2 regions of the Achromobacter sp. MFA1 R4 genome follow, and region 2 is predicted to be linked to the other one. Evidence: predicted binding sites of a transcription regulator. Region 2 holds the regulator's gene; the other holds the start of a gene.

Region 1 (3,414 bases), 930 kb from region 2:
GTTTGCCAGGAAAGCGGCGCGAAACGCGGCGGGCGGGTCACGCCCGCCCACCGCGCTCCACGCTGCCGATCAGAGCGCGGCGGCCTGCCGTGCGAGCTTTACGGCTTCTTCGTAGTTGGCGCGCGCGCGGCCATTCCACTCGCCTTCGAGCTGCGTGATCTGCTGGTTGACGGCGGCGTCCTTCTTGTTGCCGGCGAAGATCGCCAGGAAGGCGGGGTCGGCTGCCTTCTTGCTGTCGATCAGCGGCGCCCAGGCCAGCTTGCGCGCCTGGTCCAGCAGTTCGGCCGCCTTGCCGGTCTTGGCCTTGTCACCCAGCTTGGCCTCGGCTTCGTAGATGGCCTTGGTGGCCGCCTGCAATTCCTTCAGCCGGAACGTGACGGTCTGGTCATACAGGGACTGCACGACGTAATAGCGCGACTGCGACAGGTCGGCATCGAAATGCACCTTGCTGCGCTTGGCGATTTCCGCCGGATCGGGATAGCCCGGCGGGATCTTGCCGGCCAGCGCCGAATACGGCAGCACCGGCAGGCGCGAGATCTTCGGCTCCAGCAGCAGCTCCTGGCCGGCCTGGCTCAGGGTGAAGGCGATGAACTTCTTGCCTTCCTCGGTGTTCTTCGCGCCCTCGATCAGCGCAATATTGGCCGGGACGATGGCCGTCTCGGACGGGTAGACGAACTCGACCGGGAACTTGGAATACTTGCTCGACAGGCCAAAAAAGTCGATCACCGGGCCCGCGCCGAACTGGCCGTTGTTCACGCCGTCGGGCACGCCGAAAGACCGCTCGGTCACGGCGCTGCTGTTGCCGGACATGCGCAGCAGCGTGCGCCAGCCCTCATCCCAGCCTTCGCCCTGCAGGATGGTCTCGACCGTCAGGTGCATCGTGCCCGAGCGCGACGGCGAGGTGATGCCGACGTGGCCGAACCACTTTGGCGACAGCAGATCCTTCCATTCGGCGGGCGCCGGGATCTTGTGCGCCGCGATGTAGCGGGTGTTGTAGATGATGCCGTAGCCCGCCAGCGCCTGGCCCAGGTACATGCCGCCCGGGTCGTTGATGGGGTAGCTGCCGATCTTGTCCGGCACGTCCTTGTTCGCCACGTCGGCCGACCTGGCCAGCAGCTTGTCGCGGCCCAGCACTTCGAACGCATCCGGCGCGCTGGCCCAGAACACCTCGGGGCGCTGCCCGGCCGGCGTTTCGCGCACGTACGCAATGCCCGACACGGTGTTCTTGTTCAGGATTTCCAGGGTGATGCCCGGGTTGGCTTTCTCGAACGCGGTCTTGTAGGCCTGGGTCAGATCCTTGGGGAACGACGTGATCACCGTGACGGTGCCGGCCAGGGCCGGCGCCGTGCAGGCGGCCAGCAGCGCCCCGGCCAGGGCTGTGCGCATAGCGTGCATGGTTTGTCTCCGTGGTTTTAGATTTGTCTGGAGACAGTACCGGCTGGTCCCACCAGCGTCCAATCAGAAATTTTGATGCGCGCCATCAGGGATGGCGCCGCCGTGCGGGTCCCGGTCAGGCAGTGGCGGACACGCCGCCCTGGGCCGCGCGCGCCTGCTGCGCCAGGACCTTCGTGATCTGGCCCTGGATCTGCACCGCCTGGGCATTGAGCGCCATGACCTGCTGCGCCTTCATCTCGGCCGACATGCCGCTCGCCTGGACCTTGGCGATCTGATCCATGATGCGTTTGAGCTGCTTCTGCAACTCCTTGATCTGGCGGGTGTATTCGTCTTCGTTGTCGGTTTCTTCGGTCGCCTGCGCGTTGGCGACCTTGGCGGCGCCCGGGTTGTTGACGCGGATCTTGCCCTCATCGGTCACGGACACGGCGTCCTGGCCGGACGCGTTCTTGGCTTCCTTGTTGGCCTGGATCTTCTCGGCCCACAGGTCGGCAAGGCTGCCGATCCGGGACGTGCCGCTGATGCTGTTGATCGCCATGACTGCTCCTGTTGCGTCGGGATTTCGGGTTTTCCATTAATACGGCAACCGGAGCCCGAAACTTAAACGTTGCCCGGTCTCGATGGCCCCCTTTACACTGGCGCCCGCTCGCAGTCCGAAACCCTAATCCGTACCATCCCCCGGGGAATCCATGTCCAATTCCTACTTTCCGCGCTGGCGCCTGGCAGATGATGCCGAGCCCGGCGTCATCATCGCGCCCGACGAACGGCTTTCCTGGCCCAAGAACGTGGCCATGGGCGCCCAGCACGTCGTCGCGATGTTCGGTTCGACCGTCCTGGCGCCGTTGCTCATGGGATTCGACCCCAACGTCGCGATCCTCATGTCGGGCATTGGCACGCTGATCTTCTTTCTCTTCGTCGGCGGTCGCGTGCCCAGCTACCTGGGTTCCAGCTTCGCGTTCATCGGCGGCGTCATCGCGGTGACCGGCTACGCCGGCGCGGGGGCGAATGCCAATATCGGGGTGGCCCTGGGCGCGATCATCGCCTGCGGCCTGGCCTATACGCTGATCGGGGTGATCGTCTGGATCGTCAACGCCCGCGCGGGCGGCGGCGCCAACTGGATCGACACCCTCATGCCCCCCGTCGTGACGGGCGCGGTCGTCGCCGTCATCGGCCTGAATCTCGCGCCCATCGCCGCCAAGGGCGCCATGGGCGCCTCGGGCTTTGACAGTGTCATGGCGATCGTGACGATCGTGTGCGTCGGCGGCATTGCCGTCTATACGCGCGGCATGGTGCAACGCCTGCTGATCCTCGTCGGCCTGATCCTCGCCTGCGTCGTGTACGCGGTCCTGGCCAATGGGCTGGGTCTGGGCAAGCCCATCGACTTCTCGGCAGTTTCCGCGGCCGCGTGGTTCGGCCTGCCGAAATTTTCCGCGCCGGTTTTCAAGGCCGAGGCCATGGGCCTGATCGTGCCGGTCGCCATCATCCTGGTGGCCGAAAACCTGGGCCACGTCAAAGCCGTCAGCGCCATGACGGGACAGGACCTGGACCGTTACCTGGGCCGGGCGTTCGTCGGCGACGGCGTCGCCACGATGGTCTCGGGCGCGGTGGGCGGCACGGGCGTCACCACGTACGCCGAGAACATCGGCGTGATGGCCGTCACGCGCATCTACTCCACGCTGGTCTTCGTGATTGCGGCCCTGATCGCCATCGTCCTGGGCTTCTCGCCCAAGTTTGGCGCGCTCATCCAGACGATTCCCGGGCCCGTGCTGGGCGGCATGTCGGTCGTCGTGTTCGGCCTGATCGCCATCGCCGGGGCCCGCATCTGGGTGGTCAACCAGGTCGATTTCACCGACAACCGCAACCTCATCGTGGCCGCGGTCACCCTGGTGCTGGGCGCGGGAGACTTCACCGTCAAGCTGGGCGACTTCACGCTGGGCGGCATCGGCACCGCCACCTTTGGCGCCATCATCCTGTACGCGCTCCTGCGCCGCAAGACGTAGCGGCGCGCAAGCCCCGGGTTTT
Region 2 (3,414 bases):
GCTCCAAAGATCAGCGTCAGCTCGAAGGGCTGGTAAAGCGCGCCCAAGTGGCCGCCCAGCGCTATGAAGCTGCCGACGACCGACACGATCACCACGAGAAAACCGATAACAATCAACACAACGGGCCCCTGCCAACGAAGTCTATAACTTGCGTCAATGATCCCCTGTCCCCCCTGCCCCAAAAAGGCGGGTTAGGGGGTGTTTTCCAGGGCTTTTGATGTATTTGGACGCCCGATCAGGCCGGCGCGACGGTCGCGGCGGGTGCGGGACGGCTACCCGCCCGCGCCTTGGCCGCCGCGCGCGTCTTGCCCGCACGGGGTGGCGGCCGGCAGATGGCGCACACAAAATCCGACTGGGGATCATGGGCATGGGCGATGAAGTGGCCGCCGCATTGACGGCACGCCGATAGCTGCAGCATGCCGCTGTCGAAGAATCGCACCAGCATCCACGCCCGGGTGAAGCTGAGGACAGGCTCACCGGAATCCGTGGCTTCCTGCCCCGCGTTTTCGAGATACAGGCGATAGGCGTCGATGGTGGCGCGTATGCCTTTGCTGGTGGTGCGCGTATTCAGGAACGAATACACGTTATAGAAGAGCGACGAGTGGATGTTCGGGAGCCAGGTCATGAACCAGTCAACCGAAAAAGGCAGCATGCCCTTGGGTGGCGAGCAGCCGCGGATTTCGCGATACAGGCGGGCGAGGCGATCGTGGCTGAGGCTGGTTTCAGCCTCCAGCACCTGAAGGCGCGCGCCCAGGGTGATCATGGAACTGGCAAGCAGAATGTCGTCCGCTTCCTGGGAAACGCTCTTGGAGGCCATGACAGGTGTGTCCGAGTGGGATTCTCAGGCCGTCAGGCCAGTTCTTCGACGGGTTGTTTGGCGAGCAGGATGGTTGCATGCGCTTGCTGCAGCGCACCACCCAACACGTCGTGGGTCAGCGCGGACAGCAGGCTGTAATCGTCGAAACGGAAACGGCACAGCAGCGAGCTGGAGCTGGCCAGCTTCACGAGCTGCGCGGGCGACAGGCGCATGAGGATGTCAGCGACCTCGTTGCTGAAACCCAGTCGGAACATCGATGCCGCGTAATCATCACGCAACATCCGCTGAGCCAGTAACAGATATGACAGATTCACTTCGCGAATATCTGCCAGCAAAGAATTTTCTACTTGTTGCACGCCGTACTCCCTATCCCTATCCCACCCGAGGGGCTTGATTACCGATAGCGCAGGCAACGTCTGTTACCTGTTCGCTCGCTGCATCCTGTTTTAATGCGAAATGTATCATTTGTTCGCAATTTAAGTAAAATTTACCACAGGTCATGTCATTTTCTATGACTTATATGACAAATCTTTGTTGATGTTGCGCAACGTGCCTTTCTAGATACACCTTGACATAGAAGTTCGTGACAAATTTTCGTCAATTTGCCAAATAAGCATTCAAAAAGTTGCGTACTTCCTGAAATGAAAGGCCCTCGAGTGCCGACAATGGCATCTTGCCGACGCTTCAGATTCGTCCGCTTTACCGTAGCCGCGCTTGTCGACAATGTCGCAAATTGACAACAACGACCGCGCTTCACGATGGACTCCGCCAGAATTCCCGCAATGCCCCACGCAGATGACAGCCTGGTCGAATATGCGCCACTAGTTCGGAAGCTGGCCCTGCAATTGCTTGCCCGGCTTCCCGCGAGCGTTGAACTCGACGACCTGATACAAGCCGGCATGATCGGCCTGCTCGACGCCGTCCGCCGCTACCAGGAAACCGCGGACGCCCAATTCGAGACCTACGCCACGACCCGCATTCGTGGCGCGATGCTGGATGAATTGCGCGGCCAGGATTGGCTGCCACGCAGCGTGCGCACCAAGGCACGCAAGATTGAACAGGCAATCCAGCTTCTTGAACAGCGTTTAATGCGAGCGCCCACCGAGACCGAGATCGCCGCCCAGCTCGACATCCCGCTGAGCGATTACCAGACGCTCCTGCACGACGCGCAAGGCGTGCAGATCGTCCATTACGAAGATTTCACGACCGAACCCGACTCGTCTTCCAGCCAGGCCGACTGGTCCGCCACCCTGAATCACGGCTCGGCGGGCGGCAACCCGCTGGACGCGCTGCTGGCCGGGGATTTCCGCCAGGCGTTGGTCCACGCGATCGATGCCCTGCCCGACCGCGAAAAGCTGCTGCTGTCGCTGTGCTACGAGCAGGGGCTGAACCTGAAGGAAATTGGGGCGATCATGAATGTGACCGAGGCGCGGGTTTGTCAGCTGCGGTCGCAGGCAACGGCGCGGATCCGGGCGAGGTTGAAGGATCAGGCCTGGCAGGAGTTGCCGGTTGAGGGGCAGATCGCGCAGATCATCTAAGGACGGCCGTCACACGCGCTGACGACCGCCCTGCATGCCGGAATCCCCTGCAATTCCGGCGCTATTCCCCGCATTTGCAGCCCGACGCCGCTGCTAGGCTATCGCCACCATTCATCTAGGTACCGACGGTTTCCGCAATGTCGCCGGTACAGCCCTCCTTCCGCCCTGGAATCCGTTATGAATCAAACAGACGACATCGTGCAGGCGCTTTCCGACGCCTACGACGAAACGCCATACGAATCCTATGCCTTCCCGCTGACCGCGCCTGGCCATTTGCGCGCCGTCGCCTCGCTGTACGGATTGCAGGCGCCCGCCATCGAAACGGCGCGCATCCTGGAACTGGGTTGCGCGGCCGGCGGCAACCTGCTGCCCTTTGCAGCCGCCCATCCGGGCGCGCACGCCACGGGCGTCGACCTGTCGGCGCAGCAGGTCGAATCCGGGCAGGCCGTCATCAAAGCCATGGGGCTGAAGAATATCGACTTGCGCGCGATGAGCATCACCGACATCAGCAAGGATTTCGGTCAGTTCGATTACATCATCGTGCACGGGGTATTCAGCTGGGTGCCGCCGGTCGTCCGGGACGCCATCCTGCGCGTGTGCCGCGAAAACCTTTCGCCCAACGGCATCGCGTACATCAGCTACAACACCTATCCAGGCTGGAAGGCGTCAGACGTGGTGCGCGATGCCATGATTCTGAACAGCCACGGCGCCCAAACCGCGCAGGAACGCCTGTCGCGCGCGAAAGACATGCTGAGCATGCTGGAAAATGGGCTTGCCGAGGGCAATCCGCTGCGCTCCGCGCTGCAACACGCGGCCCGCCAATTGCGCAGGCATTCCGACTATTACCTGGTTCACGAATATCTGGAAGCGGTTAATTCGCCCTGCTATTTCCTGGAGTTTGCGGCGGCGGCGCAGCAAGCTGGCCTGGCTTATCTGACGGACGCAGAACCGCAATCCTGCATGGCCAGCAATTATGGAAACAATGTTGCCGTCCTGCATAACGCGCTTTCGGCCGACGCGCCCAAGGAAATGCGCGAGCAATATCTGGACTTCGCGGTG

What was found. The regulator FliA, encoded in region 2, starts transcription of late flagellar genes. The targets are predictions, from matches to a motif close to CTAAAGTTTNNNNNNNNNNNGCCGNTA.
Region 1: the regulator FliA is predicted to act here: its motif matches at 1,970-1,996, upstream of BXA00_RS02325 (FlxA-like family protein).

What each region holds. Positions count from the first base shown of each region.
Region 1 is NZ_LT707065.1:507,857-511,270, reverse strand. Features, by position in the region: gene BXA00_RS02330 (ABC transporter substrate-binding protein) at 70-1,395, opposite strand; gene BXA00_RS02325 (FlxA-like family protein) at 1,511-1,930, opposite strand; gene BXA00_RS02320 (solute carrier family 23 protein) at 2,082-3,392, shown strand.
Region 2 is NZ_LT707065.1:5,804,352-5,807,765, forward strand. Features, by position in the region: gene motA (flagellar motor stator protein MotA) at 1-119, opposite strand, end outside; gene flhC (flagellar transcriptional regulator FlhC) at 236-817, opposite strand; gene flhD (flagellar transcriptional regulator FlhD) at 850-1,173, opposite strand; gene BXA00_RS26635 (RNA polymerase sigma factor FliA) at 1,600-2,355, shown strand; gene BXA00_RS26640 (methyltransferase regulatory domain-containing protein) at 2,533-3,414, shown strand, end outside.